DNA from 2 places in the Thioalkalivibrio sp. ALE30 genome. Region 2 is predicted to be linked to the other one. Evidence: predicted binding sites of a transcription regulator. Region 2 holds the regulator's gene; the other holds the start of a gene.
The links. Region 2 encodes FNR, which switches genes on or off when oxygen is low (the NO sensors DNR and NnrR bind a similar motif). Its sites were predicted from a motif close to TTGATNTANATCAA; they were not measured.
Positions count from the first base shown of each region.

Region 1: a site for FNR is predicted at 1,646-1,659, ahead of hemN (oxygen-independent coproporphyrinogen III oxidase). Genes of this name have one in related genera too.

Region 1 covers NZ_KB898168.1:268,892-279,806, forward strand. The annotation lists gene hpnE (hydroxysqualene dehydroxylase HpnE) at 1-692, opposite strand, end outside; gene hpnD (presqualene diphosphate synthase HpnD) at 697-1,557, opposite strand; gene hemN (oxygen-independent coproporphyrinogen III oxidase) at 1,737-3,125, shown strand; gene hpnC (squalene synthase HpnC) at 3,122-3,991, opposite strand; gene gph (phosphoglycolate phosphatase) at 4,025-4,714, opposite strand; gene ubiG (bifunctional 2-polyprenyl-6-hydroxyphenol methylase/3-demethylubiquinol 3-O-methyltransferase UbiG) at 4,711-5,454, opposite strand; gene D107_RS0101215 (TRZ/ATZ family hydrolase) at 5,769-7,103, opposite strand; gene D107_RS0101220 (DoxX family protein) at 7,484-7,876, opposite strand; gene wrbA (NAD(P)H:quinone oxidoreductase) at 8,001-8,621, opposite strand; gene D107_RS0101230 (EAL domain-containing protein) at 8,731-10,915, opposite strand, start outside.
Region 2 covers NZ_KB898168.1:30,194-41,108, reverse strand. The annotation lists gene D107_RS0100195 (cobaltochelatase subunit CobN) at 1-2,527, opposite strand, end outside; gene D107_RS0100190 (cob(I)yrinic acid a,c-diamide adenosyltransferase) at 2,639-3,193, opposite strand; gene D107_RS0100185 (TonB-dependent receptor domain-containing protein) at 3,197-5,011, opposite strand; cobalamin riboswitch at 5,153-5,400, opposite strand; gene D107_RS0100180 (hypothetical protein) at 5,488-7,386, opposite strand; gene D107_RS0100175 (cyclopropane-fatty-acyl-phospholipid synthase family protein) at 7,518-8,756, opposite strand; gene fnr (fumarate/nitrate reduction transcriptional regulator Fnr) at 9,036-9,770, shown strand; gene D107_RS0100165 (DUF2390 domain-containing protein) at 9,763-10,254, shown strand; gene D107_RS0100160 (DUF2058 domain-containing protein) at 10,352-10,915, shown strand, end outside.

The DNA.
Region 1 (10,915 bases), 240 kb from region 2:
GCCCGCAGCTCGCGGATGGCGGCGTCGGGGAACACCTCGCCCAGGGGCCGTGCAGGGATCAGCAGTCGGGCCGCCTCCGGCCCGTGATTCAGGGCCCGTCGCAGCACGTTCTGGAAGATCCGCGCGGAGGCCAGGCGAGTCGGGGTGTTCATCACCGCCAGGCACAGGGGGTCCCACAGCCGCTGGATCAGGGTTTCCGGCTGGTGGCGGCGCCGCAGCCAGTCGAGCACCGGGAGGTCGTGTCGCAGGGGACGGTGCAGCAGGGCCGCCGCGCCGAGCAGGGCGCGCAGCCGGATACCAGTGGCGTGGCCGGGGAGGGAACGATAGAGGGCCGTGGCCAGAGCCGGCAGCCGGGGCGAGCGGGGTTCGAGCGCGAAGGCCGGGGATGCTGGCCGGCGGTCGGGGTCGAACATCCGCAGCCCGAACGGGACGGCGTGAAAGGCCGAGTCGGGGTCGATACCGACCGCGCGGATCTGTTCCAGGGTCTGCTGGCAGGCCCCCACGAGGATGTGCTGGCCGTTGTCCAGTGGGGTGTGGTCCAGCTCCAGGCTGCGGGCGCGCCCGCCGGGGATCCTGCCGGCCTCGATCAGGTGTACGGGGTGTCCGGCGCGCGCCAGGGCGAGGGCTGCGGTCAGGCCGGCCCAGCCCGCGCCGACCACGGCGACAGGGTGCGCGGGAGGGCTGGAGGCCATGGCGTCAGGCCGCGCGGCGGCGATGCTCGCGCTTCAGGCGTCGGGCGGTGCGCCAGGCGATCCACAGCTTGCGGATCGGGGTCAGGCGTACGCGGTGTTCCAGAACACGGAAGCCGTCGTCCTCGATCTCGTCCAGCAGAGTGCGGTAGATCGCCGCCATGATCAGGCCCGGGCGCTGGGGATAGCGGTCGGCAGCGGGGAGGTGTTCCTCGGCACTGTCGTAGTAGCGCCGCGCCCGTTCGGCCTGTTCCGCGAACAGGGCGCGATGACGGTCATCGGTGATGTTGACTTGGAACTCCTCGGGTTTGACCTCGTGCTTGCGCAGCTCGTCGAGCGGGATATAGACGCGGCCGCGCATGGCGTCCTCGTGGACGTCGCGCAGGATGTTGGTGAGCTGCAGGGCCATGCCGAGGTCGTGGGCGTACTTCAGCGTGCGCCGGTCGCTGTAGCCGAAGATGTGGGCGGAGAGGATGCCGACCACGCTGGCGGCGCGATAGCAGTACAGCGACAGGGTGGTGAAATCCGGGTAGCTGTCGTAGTCGAGATCCATCTGCATGCCGTCGATGATCTCGTCGAAATATTCGCGGCCCAGGTCGAAGGCGGCGATGTGGGGCTGCAGTGCCTGGGAGATGGGGTGACGGGGTTCGCCCGCGAACAGGCGTTCGATCTCCTGGCGCCACCAGTCCAGCTTGGTCCGGGCGACGCTCTCCTCGCGGACCTCGTCGACGATGTCGTCCACTTCCCGGCAGAAGGCGTACAGCGCTGTGATGGCGCGGCGCCGGTCGGGCTCCAGAAAGCGAAAGGCGTAGTAGAAGCTGGAGCCGCTCTGTGCGGCCTTCTCCTCGCAATACTCGTCGGGGGACATGCGCTCTCGCGTGGCGGGTGTCGAACAGGGACGGGAAGGCTAGCACAGGCAGTGCGCGAGGCGGGAGATTGCCCCCGAAGGCGGATTGTTGACCTGTATCAAGCCCGCTACCGGGTCGTGGTCGTAGCCTGTGGCGATCCGATGCCGAAAATGGGCGGTACACGCTCGAGGGGGACCCGATGGAGCAGCGCCTGGTATTTGATCCGGAGATCCTGCGTCGCTATGACGTGAGCGGACCTCGCTACACGTCGTATCCCACGGCACCCCAGTTCCACGAGGGTTTCGACGACCGCGCGTATGCCGACGCGGCGCAGGCCACGAACGGGGCGGACCCGGCGCGTCCGCTGTCGCTTTACGTGCATGTCCCGTTCTGCGACACGGTCTGTTTCTATTGCGCCTGCAACAAGGTCATTACCGGCAACTACCAGCGGGCGCAGCGCTATCTCGCGTATCTGGAACGCGAGGCCGCGCTGCAGGGCGAGCTGTTTGACGCGGAGCGCACGGTGGGGCAGTTGCACTTCGGCGGGGGCACGCCGACCTATCTCGGGGACGAGGATCTGCGCCTGGTGATGGCATTGCTCGGGCGCCACTTCCGTCTCGATGCCAGTGCCGCGCGCGAATTCTCCATTGAGATCGACCCGCGCGCGGTGCGACCCGGGACGATACCGCTGCTGGGCGAACTGGGGTTCAACCGCATCAGCCTCGGGGTGCAGGACTTCGATCCGGATGTGCAGCGGGCGGTCAACCGCATCCAGCCCTTCGAGGTCACCGCGCGCGCCGTCGAGCAGGCCCGGGCCCATGGGTTCGAGTCCACCAACTTCGACCTGATCTACGGGCTTCCGCTGCAGACGGTGGAGACCTACACCCGCACCCTGGAACGTGCCCTCGAACTGCGCCCCGAACGCCTGGCGATCTACAACTACGCCCATCTGCCACAGATGTTCAAGACGCAGCGCCAGATCCGCGAGGCGGACCTGCCTGATGCGGCGGAAAAGCTCGCGATCCTGGAGACGACCATCGAGCGGCTGACCGCGGCGGGCTACGTCTACATCGAGATGGATCACTTTGCCTTGCCGGACGACGAGCTGGCCGAGGCGCAGCGAGCCGGGACGCTACAGCGCAACTTCCAGGGCTATTCCACCCGCGCGGAGTACGACCTCGTGGCGCTGGGTCCCACGGCCATCGGGAAGGTCGGCGCGACCTACAGCCAGAACCTGCGCGAGCTGGATGCCTACTACGCCCGCCTGGATGCGGGCCGCCTCCCGGTCTTTCGGGGGCTGGAGCTGAGTGCCGACGACCGCCTGCGGCGCGACGTGATCAGCGAGCTGATGTGCCACTCGCGGATCGACTTTGCCGCGATCGAGGCGCGCCACGGGATCGTGTTCGGCGAGGTCTTCGCGGATGCGCTGGGGCGCCTCGAGGGTATGCAGGACGACGGCTTGGTGCGGATCGAACAGGGCCGGCTGGATGTGCTGCCGCGCGGTCGCCTGCTCCTGCGCAATGTGGCCATGGCATTCGACGCCTATCTGGCGACCGAAGGCCAGCCGCGGTACAGCAAGGTGGTTTAGCGGGCTCGGGGGCGCCGACGCGGGCGCAGGCTGTGGCTCAGGATGATCCAGGCGTCGCGGGTGCGGAGGCGCGGGCGGGCGAAGACGTCCTCCTGCTGGCGCAGGCGCCAGAGGATGCGGGCGCCGCCATTGATGATGGCGCGGATCTCCAGCCCCAGGCGCCCGCGCAGCATCCCGCCCAGGGGTGCGCCGGCCCGCAGCAGGCGGTCGGCGCGGGCGTACTGGAACTGCATCAGGTTGCGCAGCTGGAAGGTGGTCTTTCCGGCCGCGAGCATGGCCTCGGTGACGCCGTACTGGTCCATCTCCTCCTGCGGCAGGTAGATGCGGTTGTTCTCCTCCAGGTCCTGCTGCAGGTCCTGGTAGAAGTTGATCAGTTGCAGGGCCGAGCAGATGGCGTCGGAATGGCCCAGCATTTCCTCGGTCGGGTTCCCGTCAAGATGCAGCATGAGCCGCCCTACCGGGTTGGCCGAACGCCGGCAGTAGTCCATCACCTCGCCAAAGGTCGCGTAGCGCGTCTGGTCGAGGTCCTGCAGGAAGGCATCGATCAGGTCGGAGAACGGTGCCGCCGGCAGGTGGAAACGGGCGCGGGCATCCGCCAGGGCGATCCATTCGGGATCGTGTTCCGCGGCCGGGTCCTCCAGGACCTGCACGCGTTCCTGCATGGCCAGCAGTGCCTGGCGGCGTTCTTCGACCGGGCGCGGGTCCTCGTCGGCCAGGTCGTCGGCGTCGCGGGCAAAGCAGTAGATTGCCGCCACCGGGTCGCGCAGGCGGCCGGGCAGCAACCAGGAGGCCACAGGGAAGTTCTCGTAGTGCGCCGTGGCACGCTGACGGCAGTGGCGATAGGCCTGGCGGATCCGGGGTTCCATCAACCATCAGCCCCCGCGGGGTGGCGGGCGTGATCAGCCGGCAAGGCTGCGCTCCGGGGCGGGGGCGCCGTTGTACCAGGCCCAGAAATCGTCGGGTTGCTCCAGGGCGCCGTCGGCGCCCCATTGATCCGGCTGCTGGTCCGCGTCGATGTAGCCCCAGTTGGCGATCAGGGTGGGCATGCCGGCGGCGCGTCCGGCCGCGATGTCGCGCTCGGCATCGCCCCAGTAGCAGTGGCGCTCCGGGGGCAGGCCGGTTTGCCGCGCCGCCAGCCACATGGGTTCGGGGTCAGGCTTGCGCTGGGGCAGGGTATCGCCGCTGACAACGGCCGCCATGCGTGCCCGCAGGCCGAGCGCCTCCAGCAGTGGATCGGTGAGCCAGCCCGGCTTGTTGGTGACCACGCCGACGGACCAGCCCCGGGCCTTGCAGCGGTCCAGGAGCTCGGCGAGCCCGGGGAACAGGGCGGTGGCCTGGCACAGGTCGCGGGCGTAGATCTCCAGGTAGCGCTTCTTCAGGTGCTCCGTGAAGGCGGCATCGGCGTCGGGGAAGGCGAGCGCGACGAGGGCCTGCGAGCCGTGGGAGACATGGTTGCGCACCGCCTGGAAAGGGAGTGGCGCGCGGTCGTATTCGGCCATCAGGGTGACCAGCGCCGCATGCATGTCCGGCGCGGTATCCAGCAGCGTCCCGTCGAGGTCGAACAGGAGCGAACCCAGATCGCGCGTCATGCGGTGGTGTCGTCGCCCCGGCGGGCGGCCATGAGGTAGTTCACGTCGGTGCGCCCCACCAGGCGGTAGCGACCGCTGAGCGGCGAATAGGTCAGCCCGGTCATCGCGGTGACCTCGAACCCATGGCGGCGCAGCGCGGCGCCCAGTTCCGAGGGCCGGATGAAGCGGCCGTACTCGTGGGTGCCGGCGGGCAGCATGTTCAGCAGGTATTCGGCCCCGACGATTGCCTCGGCGAAGGCCCGCGGCGTGCGGTTGATCGTGGACAGAAACAGCCAGCCGCCGGGACGCACAAGCTTCACGAGCGCATCAATGACCGCTTCGGGGTCGGGCACGTGTTCCAGCATCTCCAGGCAGGTGACCACGTCGTAGTCGCCGGCGTGGTGTTCGGCATGGGCCTCGGCGGTGGTATGCAGGTAGTGGATCTCTAACCCCGCTTCGTGGGCGTGCTCGCGGGCAACTTCCAGGTGTTCGGCACCGGCGTCCAGGGCGGTGACGTGCGCGCCGCGCACCGCCATCGCCTCGGACAGGATGCCGGCACCGCAGCCGACGTCCAGCACCTTCTTGCCGGTCAGGTCGGCCTGGGCGTCGATCCACTCCAGACGCAGCGGGTTGATCGCATGCAGGGTGGCGAAGGGGCCGCTGGGGTCCCACCACTCGCGGGCGCGGTGCGTGAACTTGTGGATCTCGGCGCTATCGACGTTGGCGTGCGTCTGCGAACGGGATTGAGTCTGCGGGCTCATGGGATCGGTCTCGCTCAGGGAAACACTGGTTAATGTACACGTTCGCGCTCGAGTCGCTTTTGCGTGCGAACAAGGCGCGGTGACCGCCGTGCAGTCATTCTGCACAAGGGAGCCGCAACGCCGTTCTCGCGCCCGTTTTCGATAACAACGGGCGGCCGAGCCCCCGCTTTCAATCGTTTGTGGGGTTGGTACCCCAGGTCTCCCGATCCTGCGTTGCGGCCCTTGCCGGTAGAACCACTACCGGCTGCGCACCGCGCCTTGTCTCGGAAAACCTGGGGTACCAACGCGAGCGTGTACATTAATCAATGTTTCCCTCAGGCAATGGGCTGCTGGGTTTCCAGCACCCGGATGCGCCAGTCATCGGCTTCGGCGCGGAGGTCCTGCACGTTCAGCGTAAGCAGTTCCCGGTCGCGCAGCAACGGGCGTCCGGCCACGTAGACGTCGCGTACGGCATCCCGCGTGGCGGCATACACGATTTGCGCGCTGGGGTCGTGCGCCGGCTGCAGCTCCAGGGCCTGCAGGTCCACCGCGACCACGTCCGCTTGCTTGCCGGGCTCCAGCGAACCGATGCGGTCGTCCAGCCCCAGGGCGCGGGCGCTGCCGAGGGTGGCCATCTCCAGGGCCGAGGCGGCGGGCAGCGCCGCGGCGTCGCCGCTGACGGCCTTGGCCAGCAGGGCGGCGGTGCGCATCTCGCCGATCATGTCCAGATCGTTGTTGGAGGCGGTGCCATCGGTGCCCAGGCCGACGGTGATCCCGGCTTCCTGCAGACGCGCGACGGGGCAGAACCCGGACGCCAGCTTCAGGTTGGATTCCGGGCAGTGGGCGACGGACACCGGCCGGTCGCGCAGCTGGTCCAGATCGGATTCGTCCACCTGGGTCATGTGCACAGCGATGAAGGGCTGGTCCAGCATGCCGAGTCGGGCGAGGCGCGCCAGGGGCCGTTCGCCGTGGTCACGGACGGCGTCGGCGACCTCGCTGGCCGTCTCGTGGACATGCATGTGAATCGGGGCGTCGAGTTCGCGCGCGCGATCGGCCACGCGCTCCAGGCTCGCATCGCCAACGGTATAGGGCGCGTGCGGGGCCACATTGAAGGCGATCCGTTCGTGTCGGCCCCAGGCGGTCACCACGTCGGCGCCGCGCTGGAAGTACTCGTCGGCCGTGCTCGCCCAGGGGGTGGGGAAATCGAACACGGTCAGGCCCAGGGAGGCGCGGATACCGGTCTCGTCGACCACTCGCGCCGCGTCCTCCACGAACAGGTACATGTCGCTGAAACAGGTGGTGCCGCCACGCAGCATCTCCGCGACCGAGAGCCGGGTGCCGGCGCGCACGAACTCGGGCGAGAGCAGCTTGCCTTCGGCCGGCCAGATGTAGCGCTTGAGCCAGTCCATCAGGGTGTGGTCGCTGCCGATGCCCCGCAGCAGGCTCATCCCCGAGTGGGTATGGGCATTGACCAGGCCGGGAATCAGGGCGTGCCCGGGATGGTCGCGGTACTCCGCATCGGGGTATCGGGCGCGGGCGGTCTCCGTGGGCTCGATCGCCTGGATGACGCCGTCGCGGATGATGAGGGCGTGATCCCGCAAGATGGTGTCGCGGGGGATGACCGGGAGAATCTGGGGGGCGCCGAGGATCAGCGTCTGGGTCTGGTTCATGGGACACGGTCTGCGCGGGATACAGGGTCGCGCATGGTACCCGAAAGGGGCGGCGTTGCGCCGCCCCGGGGCGGTAAGGAGACGCTGATTGAATCGCGCGTCCGCGCTCGAGTCGCTTTTGCGTGCGAACAAGGCGCGGTGACCGCCGTGCAGTCATTCTGCACAAGGGAGCCGCAACGCCGTGTGCGCGCCCGTTTTCGATCAACAACGGGCGGCCGAGCCCGCTCTTTCAATCACTTGTCGGGTTGGTGCCCCCTGTTCCCCGAGCCAGCGTTGCGCCACTTGCGGGTAGAACCACTACCCGCTGCACGACGCGCCTTGTCTCGGAAAACAGGGGGCACCAACGCGGACGCGCGATTCAATCAGCGTCTCCTTTAGGACTACTGGCGGTTGATCGCGAAACGGCCGGGGCCGGTCAGGGCCAGCGCGATGGCCGCGAACAGGAACATACCCTGCAGTTCCAGGGCCCAGCCGCCGTGGCCGGTGAGCTGGAAGACCTCGTGGGCATGCGCCAGAGCGATGGCAAAGACCATGTTGATCGCGATGAGTACGGCGCCGATGCGTGCATAGAGTCCGAGGATGACCAGGATCGGCGCCAGGATCTCGCCGATATACACCCCGTAGGCCAGGATGGTCGGGAGTCCGGCGTCGGCCAGCATGCCTTCGATGCCACTGATGCCACCTGTGATCTTCGCGATGCCGTGCAGCAGGATCATGATGCCGAGGGCCAGTCGCAGGATCAGCTTGCCGCTGTCGTCGAGGGTGTGGTCCATGTCGATACTCTCCTTGTAGCAGGGCGGGCAGTGGCCCGCGTTGGGGCCCGGGGCGATGCCGCCGGGCCCGATTCGGCTGGGCCCCCGCCAGAACGAGGGGGCCCTGGAAAATGGACCGGTTCGGTCAGCCGGCCTCGCGCCCAAGGCGCTGGGCGCGGGCGACCTCCGCAACGTGCCGGCCCTGGGAGGCGGCCATGCCCAGTTCGCTCTCGCTCGGCTGGCGCGAGCCGTCGCCGGCGGCCAGCGTGGTGGCACCGTAGGGCGTGCCGCCGCAGACCTCGCTGACGTCGAGCATGCGCTTCTCGGTGTAGGGTAGACCAACCACGGTCATGCCGTAGTGAAGCAGATTGACGATGGTGGAGACCAGGGTCGTCTCCTGGCCGCCATGCTGCGATGCCGTGGAGCCGAACACGCTGCCGACCTTGCCGACCAGCTTGTCGCCGAACCACAGGGCGCCGGTCTGGTCGAGGAAGTTGGCCATCTGGGCGGCCATGCGGCCGAAGCGGGTCGGGGTGCCGATGATGATGGCGTCGTAGTCCGCCAGTTCCTCCGGCTTCGCGATGGGTGCGGCCTGGTCAAGCTTGGCGCCGGCGTTGCGGGCCACCTCGTCCGGCATCAGTTCCGGGACACGCTTGATCGTAACCTCGGTATCCGGGACTTCGCGGGCCCCCCGGGCCACGGCCTCGGCCATCTGCTCGATGTGGCCCCAGGTGGAGTAGTACAGGATCAGGATCTTGGTGCTCATGGTCGACGGGCCTCCGTTTGTCGGGAATCGAATATCCGTCAGCCTAGATCCGATTTATACGAAAGAAAATGCCGAAAAAAGCCCCTTAACGTTCGTTTAAATTGAACGGTTATCGGTGGGCGGCCGGGTGGCGGTTTCCCGCCTGGCGGAGGACCTGTGCCTCCAGGACGGCCAGGGTGTCGGGGTGACCGTACAGGTAGCCCTGGAAATGACGGCAGCCCAGGCCGAACAGGAAGGCGCGCTGATCGTCGTTCTCCACCCCTTCGGCGATCACGTCGAGGTCCAGGGTGTGGGCCAGATTGACCACCATCTGGGCAATCGCGGCATCGTTCGGGTCATCCAGCACATCGCGCACGAAGGATTGATCGATCTTTAGTTGGGCCAGCGGCAGGCGCTTGAGGTAGGCCAGCGACGAGTAACCGGTGCCGAAGTCGTCCAGGGAGAATTCGATCCCGAGCGTGCGCAGTTCCTCGATGTGGGCAATGACCGTTTCCACGTTCTCCAGCAACATGCTTTCGGTCAGTTCCAGTTTCAGGCGTTCCCCGGGGGCGCCGGTTTCGTCCAGGATCGCCGCCAGGTCGCGGACGAAGTGGCGGTGGCGGAACTGGCGGGCGCTGACGTTGACCGACAGCGTCAGGTCACGGAAGGCCGGCTGGTGCTGCCAGGCGGCCAGTTGCTCGCAGGCCGCGCGCATGACCTTGCGGCCGATGGGGACGATCAGGCCGGTCTGCTCGGCTACGGGAATGAACTCGGCGGGGGAGATCGCGCCACGGGTTTCGTGCATCCAGCGCAGCAGGATTTCGGCGCCCATGACCGCGCCGGAGGCATCCACCTGCGGCTGGTAGTGCACGCTGAAATGGTCCTGATCGAGCGCATGGCGCAGCTCGCTCTCGAGTTCGAAGCGGGCCTCGACCGCGCGGTGCAGGTCGGGGTCATAGAAGCGGACGGTGTTGCGCCCGGCGTTCTTGGCCCGATACATCGCCAGGTCCGCCTGTTTCAGGATCTCCTCCACGCCCAGGCTGCGGCCGCTGAACAGCGTGGCGCCGATGCTCGGGGTGACATGGCGTTTCTGTCCGGCGAGCTCGAAGGGGTCGCGCAGGAGGTCGATCAGTTTGCGTCCCACGGCTTCCGCCTGGGTCGCGGCCCGCGCCGGGTCGGGGTGGAGGTCGTTGAGGATAACCACGAACTCGTCGCCCCCAAGGCGCGCCAGGGTATCCGCCTCGCGGACCGAGTCCTGCATGCGCTCGGCGACCTGCCGCAGCAGGTCGTCGCCCACGGCATGCCCCAGGGTGTCGTTGATGTCCTTGAAGTTGTCGAGGTCGATGAACAGGAGCGCGCCGTGCAAATGGCTGCGCTCGGTGTTCCCGAGCGTCTGGCTCAGTCGATCGTGCAGCAGGGTACGGTTGGGCAGATGGGTCAGGCCGTCGAAGAAGGCGAGACGGCGGATCTCGTCCTCGGCCTGCTTGCGGTCGGAGATGTCGGTCATCGTGCCGAAGGTCGCCGTGACCTCGCCGCGTTCATTGAACCGGGCACTGGCATAGACGCTGACCCAGCGGATGTCGCCTTCGCGGGTGCGCAGGCGGATCTCCTCGGACTGGGCATGGGACCCGCCCTCCAGCAGGGTGGCACAGAAGCTGCGGGCGTCCTCGGTGTCCTCCGGGGCCACGAAGTCGCACATCGGGCGGCCCAGGGTCTCTTCCACGCTGAAGCCGGTGAGGTGTTCCCAGGCGGGATTCAGGAGGGTCCAGCGTCCGTCCGCATCGGTGCGGAAGATGACCTCGGAGATGTGGTCCACGACATCGCGGTAGCGATTCTCGCTTTCGGCCAGGGCATCGGTGGCGCGCCGGTGGGCGGTGATGTCCAGGGTCAGTCCGCGCAGGCTCTCGCGGCCGTCACCGTCCGTGGCCCAGGACAGGATGTCGCGCAGCCAGATCCACTGGCCGTCGCGGTGGGCAAAGCGGTAGTCCACGGTGCGCGACTGGTTGCGGCTCTCGCGGGCGGCGTTCTGGACCCGTGGCAGGTCGCTTGGATGGATGTGGCGGGCCCGCAGTTCGCCGCGGCCCAGATTGCGCGCGGGAAAGCCGAGCAGGTGGCGGGTGTCGCCGGCGACGAACTCCCATTCGTGAGTGGCGGGGTTGGCCTCCCACAGGATGGCATTGGCCCCGCCCAGCATGGATTCCAGGCGCGCGACCGAGCGGTTGAGTTGCTGGTTTTGCTGTTCCAGCGTGGTCTGGGTTGTGCCGAGATTGGCGGCGACGTCGTTGAAGGTGCGCGCGAGGTCGCCGAATTCGTCG
Region 2 (10,915 bases):
GTTCCCGGTGATGGTCCGCGTCGCGATGTTCGTCGCCGTGTTCGTCTCCGTGGCCTTCGCCATGTCCCGCGTGGTCCTCGTCGTGATGCCCCTCGTGATGATCACCGTGATCATCATGGTGATGCCCGTGATCGTGATGGTGACCCCGCGCCAGTTCACGCTCGATGGTCTCGGTCAGGCCAAGGTCCTCGATACGTTCGCGCAGGGTCTGGACGGCCCGCGAGCGCGTCGCGGCATCCGGCTGCGCGGCGGCCTCGTAGGTCTCCACCAGCTGGCGCAGTTCCAGCAGGCTGTCGTAGAGCTCGGTGGCCGCCAGCGGCGGGGTCAGGTGGCTGATCATCACGCCCATGGCGCGGCGCTTGGCCTGGATGCCCTCACCCACGCCATCGACAATGTAGGGATAGATGATCGGCAGGGCCCCGCCAAGGAGCTCGGGGTAATCATCCGGTGCCAGCCCCGCGCGCCGGCGCGGCAGGAATTCGCGGGTCGAGTGACGGCCCACATAGACCAGCGCATCGGCCTCGAAGTGATCGCGGATCCAGTGGTAGAAGCCGACATACTGGTGGGTCGGCGGGAACGTGGTATTCGCGTGCAGCAGGCGCTCGCTGACCTCCCAGCCGCGCGGCGGCTGCGGCCCGATGAATACATTGCCGAATTCGATCCCCGGGAACAGCATCTCGCCATCGCGGGTCATCGCCTCGCCCGGCGGCTCGCCCCAGCCGGTCAGGCCGGGGATGCCCGTGCGCACCAGCGCCTTGCGCAACTGCTCGGTGGTCGCGTGCGCGTCCTCCCCCGCCAGCGTGGCCTCCCAGGCCTCCTCGTACTGGGCCAGCAGGTCCAGTGCACGCTCCTGCGCCGCGTGCGGATAACTCTCGAGCATGTGGCGCAGATCACCGACACCGCTTTCCAGCCCAGCTTGCGCGATCTCGACCTTGTCGGCGGCCCTGGCGGCCTCCAGGCGTGCCTGCAGATAGCCGATCGGGCCGTCGACCAGTTCGGCCCGGACGGGCTCCGGCAGGCTATCGAAATACGCCTGATACTGGTCGCGATCCAGCGAGGCGACCCGGCCGGCGATCGCGTCCAGCGCGTCCGCCTGTTCCGGCAGGTTCACGGCCCGATCCTGGATCATCTCCAGCAGGGTCTCGGCGTCCTCCGGCACCGCGTAGCCCAGGTCGTACCCGGCAGCCTCGAGGCGCTGCAGGATCTCCAGCAGCGACTCGGGAACATCCAGCTTGTCCGCACCGATGTTCTGGCGACCCGGCGGATGGTTGTAGTAAACCACCGCCACCCGCTTTTCCACGTTATCCAGGCGGCGCAGCCGCTGCCAGCTCGCCACCCGATCGGCCAGGGCCTCGACCCGCTCGTCGACCGGCTCGGTCAGGGTCAGGCGCACGCCGGTGCGTTCGTCCTGTTTCGGCGCGCCCGCGGTCGCGAGCACCATCGGCTGGCTCATGCCCTGCAACTCCGGCATGGCCACGTGATAGTGGACCTTGTCCCAGGGGATACCCTCGTGCGAGAGCCGCCACTGGGTTGCGCTCACATCCGCCAGGCGGATCCCCTTGATCACCGGGACATCCAGCTCGCCGAAGGCCTCGGCCACCGCCTCGCGATTACCGCCCCCACCGACCACGAAGTCCTGCAGGCTGACGATACCCGCCAGATCCGCCGGGCCGGCCGCCTCGGCCAGCGTCTCGACCGCCTCGCGGCTGGCCCCGCCCCAGCGCGCCAGCACCGCAAAGCACTGGATGTCTCGCGCCTCCAGGGCTTCGCAGGCTGCGTCCAGAAGCGCGCGGTCTCCCGGTCGGTCACCGGTATCCAGGTCCAGCAACGCCACGGCGGGCCCGTCGTCCAGCTCGAGATCGTCCGGGTCGGGAGTGGAGTTCCCATGCCGGTAATAGCGGATGGTCTCGCGCGGGTCCGGCTCCGGCACCTCGATCTCGTGCCCGCCGCGCGCGGCCAGCCAGCGCATCAGGCCTTCCATGTTCTCCGGCGTACGCCCCTGATAGAACGCGCGCCCGGTCAGCCAGTCCGCCTGTTCGGGGAAACGCTCCCGCTGTTGGGCCAGGTGCACGCGCGGGTCTTCGCCCGGGTCGGGGTTGGCCGCCAGTTCGGTGCGCTTCTCGTCATCGAGACCCACGAGTACGGCCTCGCCGCCGATCCGGGACAGGGCCGTCAGGTGACGCACGCTGTTAATGGCCAGAATCGGGGCCCCCTCGGGCGGCGGGGTCTCCCGCAACAGACGGTCGAGGCGCGCGGCCTGGTCCCCGAAAACAGCCGCGACGAGTATGGCGTCGGCCTCCCGCCACAGCGCCGATACCGCCTCGTCCGACTTGTCCGCGAGCTGCTCCGGTGTCCGCAGGATCACCTCCGCCTGCGGATAGGCCTCCAGGAAACGATGCGCGCCTGCGGCCACCTCCGCCGCCGAGCGATCGGAGACCACACCCACCACGAGCGGACCCGCATGGGCCGGGACCATTCCGAAAAGGAAAAGCGCGAAAACGCTCAGGATCGTGCAACGAAAACGCATGGAAACTTCCCGATAAACAGGTGCAATAGGGTGCGAGGCGTGTACTCGACACGCCTCGACCGTTGCAATGGGAATGGGACGCCGCCAGCGCGGCGCCCCCAAGACGACCCGTCAGCCGCGCTGGTTGGCCGGCTGCCAGAGGACCTCCGAACCGTTTTCGTGACGAGCCAGCACACGGCAGAGCACGAACAGGAGATCCGACAACCGGTTGATATAGGCCAGCGACGCCGGACGCAATGCCTCGTGGTGATTGAGCGCCACCAGACGCCGTTCCGCACGCCGGCAGACGGTACGCGCAATGTGACAGTCGGCCGTAGCGGGACCCCCGCCCGGAAGGATGAACTCCTTCAGGGCGGGCAGATCGGCGTTGAAGGACTCCAGCTCCACATCCAGACGCTCCACGGAAGCCTCCGGGAGGGCCTGATGCCCTGGTACTGCCAGTTCCGCTCCGAGATCAAACAACTCGTGCTGCACCAGAGCCAGCGAACGACGGACCTCTTCGGGCAGGTCGTGGACCAGCACCCGGCCCACGACACTGTTCAGCTCGTCCACGTCGCCAAAGGCCTCGACGCGGTGGCTGTCCTTGTCTACCCGCGAGCCATCACCGAGGCCGGTCCGGCCTTCGTCACCCGTACGGGTCGCAATCTTTGACAGTCGATTACCCATGAATCACCTCTGCTGGTAGCGCAGCTTCAAGAACGCGGCCCGGCCCGGCTGGCTGTAGCCAAGGGCGGTCTCGTAGTCCTTGTCGAACACGTTATTGACCGTCGCCTGAAGCTGCCATTCCGGCGCAACCTGATAGCTCGCGCGCAGGTTCATCAGGCCGTATCCGGACAGTCGAACATCGTTATCCTGATCGTCGAACGACCGGCTCTTGGCAATCACTGAGCCCCCAACCGAAAAACGGTTGAGATTCCGATCGAGATCGAACCGGGCCGTCACGGGCGAGCGCCGGCGAAGTTCCTTGCCAGTCTCACGATCTTCGGCGTCCATCAGCGTAAGGGAAGCGCGAGAAGCCCAGCGCGGGCTTTCGTAACCCGCTTCCAGCTCGATTCCCTGAATACGTGCTTCATCGATGTTCTCAGCCCGAAATGCAACGGGATCAAAACTGATCATCTGATCCAGTTCCGTGCGGAAGACGGCAGCATCGGCATAGTAGGCCTCGCGTGTGTAGCGCGCCCCGATTTCGAGGCTCCGCGAATCCTCCGGCTCGAGGTCGGTATTACCAAACCCGGGGAAGTACAGGTCGTTGAAAGTCGGCGCCTTGAACGCAGTGCCGTAGGACGCCCGCAGACGCAGCGGGTCGGTCATCTGAAAGCCCCAGGCCACTTGTCCCGTGACCTTGTCACCAAACTGTTCGTTGTCGTCGTAGCGCAGGCTGCCTTCCAGGTCGTGGCGACCCATGTCGACCTGAACAACGGAATACGCTCCTAGGTTGTAGCGCGAATCCTCGTCGTAAACGGTATCGCTCGCCACACGATCCTCGTAGGCGTCGATACCGGTGATGACGAGGATATTGTCCGCAACCACAATGTCGTTGCGCCAATCGACCATATCGCGACGGGTATCGAACTGGGAAAAGAATTCCCCCTCAAGAAAGTTGTCCGATTCGTCGCGACTGTGGCCTGCAGAGAGCTCGGTGTCCCAACGCTGAGTGACGGGAATTCTCACGCCGGCGCGAAGCGCGGCATGGACGAAGTCGGATTCATCCGGCGAGAAGATCGAGCCACTGTCGAATTCGGTCGTGCCCTCCGAATAAAGAATATTCCCGAAGAACTCGACGCCATTATCCAGACGGTGCGAGACCTTGGTTGCCAACGAGGTGTTGTCGTAGCCATCCCGGTCGTCGTCACCGACATCGTCCTGCACATTGATGCCGTCGGTCGCGAAGTGGCTGAGCGAGAAACTGTAGTTCGTGCTCTCGGTACCACCCGCGACACCAACCCCGGCCTCGCGGGTATTGAAACTGCCACCGCCGACAAACGCGTTGACTTTCGGAGGCCCTTTGCGGCCTTCGCGAGTGAAAGTCTGCACCACGCCACCAATCGCATCGGAACCGTAGATGCTGGTTCGCGGACCGCGCACGATCTCCACCCGCTCGATCTCCTCCGGTGGCAGGAACTGCCAGCTTGCGCCACCACTGGTGGCCGACCCCATGCGCACGCCGTCGATCAGAAGCAGGGTGTGGTCGGAGCTTGTCCCGCGGGTGTAGACGGAAGTTGTCTTGCCGAAGGCGCTGTTCTGGGAGGTTTCGATCCCGGCGCGGCCCTCCAGCAGATCGGTGAACTGCTGGGGCTGCAGGCGCTCGATCTCTTCGCGGTCGATGATGGTGACCGAAGCAAGCGTCTCGTCGACGGTCTGCGCGATGCGAGAGGCGGTGACCTGGACGGTTTCCAGGGTCTGCGCGTCGTTGGTATCCGGCGTATCCGCCAGAGCGGGACTGGTGGCCAGCAGGATGGCCGTGGAAAGTGCTGTGCGTTTCATGTCGTCCGTGTCTCCCGGCGAGCCGCCCGCACGCCGTTGATTCGTCGGGATCGCGCGAACAGGGGGAGACAGACACGAGGGGGATCGGCCTCAACCGGCTAACGGCCGGGCCCGATCATCCGCCTCGCATGCCCGCCGCATGCCGCGCGATCATTCCCTGGCCGGTCTCCGGGCTGACGAGCGTTCCGGTGCGGCGCCTTCCCGAACCTTATGTTCAGTGGCACTGGCCGCGACCATCAGGGACCGTCGGGCGGTCCCTCGCTCGATCACCGTTGCGGGGGCAGCGTCGGTTTCGCCCGCGGCTCCCGAGGACCCGTCTGGACTCACCGAACTTCCCGTTTAACCCGCCAGGTCGAGCCTGGCCGGGCACCGGGGAACGCGGCGAACACTACACAATTGGGCGCAAAATTACCAGCCGGAGGAGACTCGATCTCGCACAACCGGAACCGTCGAACCAGGCCTGTCGCGACGGATCATCAGCGGCGGCGCCGCTCCTCGGCGTGGAGATAGCGGGTCCCGCGCTTCAGCAGCAGGCCCCAGGTCTTGTCCTGCAGCATGGCGTCAAACTCGGGCGACCGCTCGGCGCGCAGTGCCACGGGATGCGACTCGTCGCCGGCATGCGTTGCCAGCATGTCCAGGCGCTCGCGGTTGGCGCCGTACTGCTCGACCAGGAAATCGCGCATCGAATCGCTCAAAGGCAGGTGATAGATACGCGTGAGGCGCATCGCCAGCCATTCGGCCATGCGCCCGAGATCCTGGCGGACCTTGCGCACCATGGCCGAGCCCAGACCCGCCTTGGCATCCGCGCTCATGCCCACATACAGCCCCCCGAGATACGCGGCCGGGTTGGCGTAGATCGCACGCTGGATGCTCGGGTTGGTGAGGTCCACCAGCGGCTCCAGGATCAGGGCCAGCTGGATGCCGATGCGCTTGGCCGTCTCGGCGTCCAGCGCTGCCCCTCCGAAGTAGAACAGGTCGCCCTCACGCTGGATCTTCAACTCCTTAAGGAAGTTGCAGAAGTCGTTGGCCAGCTTCAGCTTCTGGTCATCGGTCAGCTCGATCAGCTCCTCGCTGACCCGGATACCGCGCACACTGCGCTTGAACCAGCGCTTCTCGCCCCGCTTCTCCACCTGGGCGCGGCGCAGGGCCTCCCAGCGCTCCACCGCATTGGCGTAACGGCTCTGCGCCTGCATCAGCTGGTCGCGCGCCTCGCGCAGGTCCTCGACCCGCCGCAGTGCCAGTCCCAGGAGCTGCCCGTCCGGCGAATGTTCCCCCGGTTCCCGATCCTCCAGGGTGCGCAGGGCCTCCAGGACCTGGCGCCCCAGGTCGGTTACGGGCTCGCGCAGAGCCTGCGGATCCAGCCCCGAGGCATCGCTCTGGGACAGCAGAATACCGAGCGAGCGCAGGCGGCTGACCACCCCGGCCTGCGCCACGCGAAAGCGGTTGCCCTGGGATTCCAGTCGGTCCAGGGCGGCCCCGAGCTGCCAGCCACCGGACCATTCGAAGCTCAGGCGCTTGATCTGGCGCCCGTTCACGAGCTCGAACGCGAGCACGAAGATCGCCTGCACATCGTCGAGGGTGCACCGGGCCAGGTCGTCGGCATCGGCGGCGGAAAACAGGCGGTCCAGGAACTGGTCCACCCGGCGCACGCCATCCTCCTGGGTCGGCGCCACGCCGCGCAGCCGATCGCGCAGCAGGTCGGCGACCTCCGGGGCCTCGTGGTGCAGCTTCTCCAGAGCCGCGAGCCGCGAATCCTCGGTCGCGCCCACCAGATCGCCCACACGCGAGCGCAGGCCCAGGCGGCGATAGATCTCGATCTGCTCCGCGGCAGCCGCCAGGCTGGTATCGCCGGTCATCTCGCGTACCGCGACGGCCACCCCCTCGGGCGAGATATCCACCTCGTGGAGCAGCACCTCGGCCGCCTTGCGCCGGCGCATGTCCGGTGCGAGCTCGCTCATGGCCAGATCACGGGTCACGAACAGCAGGTCCGGCAGCAGGTCGATCGTGTTGCGCAGCTGGTCGCGCGACTGTTCCTGGCGTTTGCCGCGGGTGGCATCGGCGACAAAGCGCGCCACCAGGCCGATCACCCCGAACAGCAGGGTGTAGACGGCGAAGAAGATGAAGTTCTGTGCCGGGGCGGCATGCCCGAAACCGAGAAAATACCCGCCCTGCATGGCCAGGAACGTGACCGGTCCCGCCGCCCACAGCAGCTGGAGGAAATTGAGCGACCAGGGGACGCGCCGCGCGGTGGCCGCCACCTCGGTGATGCGGCTGCGGCCGGCCGCCTCGATCAGGACGTTCTCCTGCGACGGCCCGACGGCCTGCGGGTCTTCCTGACCCGGTGCCTCCCTGCGTTTACGAAAGCGACCGAACACGCGCCCCTGCTCCGGAATGGATGGTCACCGCCGGCATGGCCGCAACGTCCCCATTAGTGTAGGGAAAGTACGTTCGGTTCGCGCGCTCCGGGCCCCGTTTTCGCGCCGTTCCCGGCGCATTCGGCCACCCCTCAGGCCGCGTTGCTGCGCCGTGCCTGGGCCTCGCCGGGCGGGATCGAGACCACCTCGGAGGCATCGTCGCGATAGAGGTAGTCGCGCGTCAGCGGCACCGCGTCCTGCTGCTTGGCCATCTGCACGTGGAAGACCACCTGTCCCCACCAGCGGAAGGTCCCCTCGCAACTGGCCAGATAGAACTCCCACATGCGGCAGAAGCGCTCGTCAAAGCGCGTCACGGCCTCGGCCCGGACCTTCTGGAAGCGGCGGTACCACTCAGCCAGTGTCTCGGCATAGTGCAGCCGCCAGAACTCGATGTCCGTGGTGTACAGCGGGGTGGGTTCCAGCGCACTCATCACCTCGGACAGCGCCGGGGTGTACCCGCCCGGAAAGATGTACTTGCTGAGCCACGGGTTGGAGGTGCCCGGCGGCTCCTGCCGCCCGATGGTATGCAGCACGGCGATGCCGTCGGGCGTCAGGAGGTCGTGTACCCGCTGGAAGAACGTACCGTAGTTGGGTGTGCCGACATGCTCGAACATGCCGACGCTGACAATCCGGTCGTACTGGTCCTCGTGCTCGCGGTAGTCCTGGTAGAGAAACCGCACCCGGTCCTCCAGCCCGCGTCGCCCGGCCTCCTCCCGGGCCACCCGCAGCTGCTCCCGGGACAGTGTCACGCCGTCGACCTGCACGTCCGCGTGCTCGGCCAGATGGAAGGCCAGGCCGCCCCAGCCGCAACCGATATCAAGGACCCGCATGCCGGGTTCCAGGCGCAGCTTCCTGCGCAGCATCGCGCACTTGGCCTGCTGCGCTTCCTCCAGCGTCATATCGGGCCGCTCGAAGTAGGCACAACTGTAGAACATGCCCTCGTCCAGGAACTGGCGATAAAGCCACTCGTCGACATCATAATGATGGGCGATGTTCTGATAGCAGCGCGCCACCTTGTTGCCCTGCTCGATCAGCGCCCGGAGCATACGCACCGCCGGATTGACACGCTGCTGGAACATCGGCGCGAAGTTGCGCATAGCCACATCCAGGAACACCTGCAGGCCCTCGGGGCCAGGCGACCACATGCCGTTCATGTAGGTCTCGCCCAGCTGGAACCCCGGATCGCGACCGATCTTGCGCAGCGCCGCCCGGTCATGCAGCTGCATCGTGATCTCCGGCGTACCGCTACCGAAACGCTGCTCGCGGCCATCCGGGTGCCGCAGCACAAAGGTCCCGTAGCGCATGTATTGCTCGAGTAACCGCTCGATCATCTTGACCCCTGTCCTTGTCTCGGCGGCCCGTGCGCAACGCGTGGGTTCCAGGCCGTTGCCGCGCCACCCAATGTAAACTGAGTCTAAATATTGTTATCTCGCGTTGTCCATGCCTGATGCCGCGCGCGGTGAAGTGGGCGGCCGGCGCCGCTTCGAGACCCGTAATAACCCCGACCCGAATCACCTGCATTCCACAGGGACAGTAGCGCATTCCCGAGCGTGATGGCAGACCCCGAAAATCCCTTTCCCCAATTCCGAAAAAACGGCTACCCTGCACTCATGACGCTACGACCCACCCAAGCCTGTCAGCACTGCACCCTGCGCCAGCTCTGCCTGCCGGTCGGCCTGCCGCAGGACGAGCTCTGGCAGCTCGACGAGATCGTCCAGCAGCGCCGGCCGATCGCCAAGGGCGCGGCCCTGTTCACCATGGGGGCCAAGTTCGACGCGCTGTATGCGGTCCGCACGGGGGCGCTGAAGACGGTGCTGATCTCCGATGACGGCACTGAACAGATCACGGGCTTTGCCCTGGCCGGCGACCTCCTGGGACTGGACGCGATCCATTCGGGCAAGCACCCGGTGAGTGCCGTGGCCCTGGAATCCACCAGCGTCTGTGCCGTGCCCTACGGGCATGTCGACGACCTCGCCGGGCGCCTGCCCACGTTCCGCCAGCACATGATGAGCGTGATGAGCCAGGAGCTCGCGCAGGACGAAAGCCTGCATGCGCTGCTTGCCCAGCGCACGGCCGAGCAGCGCCTGGCGACATTCCTCGTGGGGCTGTCGGAACGCCAGCGCACTCGCGGCCTGTCCCCCGAGCGGTTCTACCTGCCGATGTCGCGCGCCGACATCGCCAACCACCTGGGCCTGACCCAGGAGACCATCAGCCGACTGTTCACCCAGCTGCGCAACCAGGGCGTAATCAGCCTGCACACCCGCGACCTCGAGATCCTGGAGCCCGAGAGTCTGCGGAACACCGCCGGGGTGACGTTCACCTCCTCCGCCGCGAGCAGTGCCTGAATCCGGAGGCATCCCGGAACGGCCGTCGACGGGCTTCGAGGCCTTCTGGAGCTTCGCCGGAACCCTCTGGGCCGACCCCGATGCACGCGCGCGCCTGCTGCGCTGGCAGGAGGACTTCGGGGTGGATGTGATGCTGGCGCTGTTCGCCCTGTGGTACCCCCGACCGCTGACGACCTCTCAGTGGCAACGGCTCGCGCAAACCGCCCGCCGCTGGCAGACCTCAGCCACCGGACGCATCCGCGCCCTGCGCCGCCAGTTGCACACCCCCGAGCGCGACACGCTCTACCGCGCGGTACTCGCGCTCGAACTCCAGAGCGAGCGCCTGGCGGGCCTGCAACTGCTCGCGCAGGCCCGCCAGCTCTCGACGCCGGATAGCCGGTCCCACGCCGTGAACCACCGGCGCCGACTGCACACGCTGTTCCCCGCATTGCCGGAGGCCGAGATCCGCGACGCGCCACACACTCCGGATCGGTGTTCTCAATAGCGTGTCCACGCAGGGACGTACGTAGCGGCATGCCGGCTGCATGCGCTGGCGGTTCCGGCTATCCTCCCCGGCATACAGACCCTACACGGCAGGATTCATGTCCGACGATCTGCGCACCCAGCTCCTGAAGACGGGGCTGGTGGACGAAAAACAGGTTCGCAAGGCCAAGGCGCAAAAGCATCAGGCGCAAAAGGGCAACGCGAAAAAGAAGAAGGACCGCAAGACCGGCCCCGAGCCGGGCGTGGCCGAGGCGCGCAAGGCCGAGCAGGCCGAACGCTCGCGGCAGAAGAACCGCGAACAGCAGGAGCGTGCCGAACGCCGCGCCCGCCACGCGCAGATCCGCGAGCTGGTCAGCACCCACCTGGCGCCGATCCCCACGGGCGATGCCGCGCTGGACTATCACTTTCAGCAGGGGGGGCAGATCCGTCACCTACCGGTGACAGCGGATCTGCAAAAGCGCCTGGCCGACGGGCGCGCCGCGATTGCGGGGCTGGATATCCGGCCGGAGAAGGGCTTCCGGGTCATTCCGCGGGAGACAGCGGACCGCATCCGCGAGCGCGATCCGGAATGGCCGCTGGTGATTCCGGCCGAGGACGATGCGTCGTCCGAGCCCGACCCGGACGACCCCTACAAGGATTACGTCGTTCCCGATGACCTGATG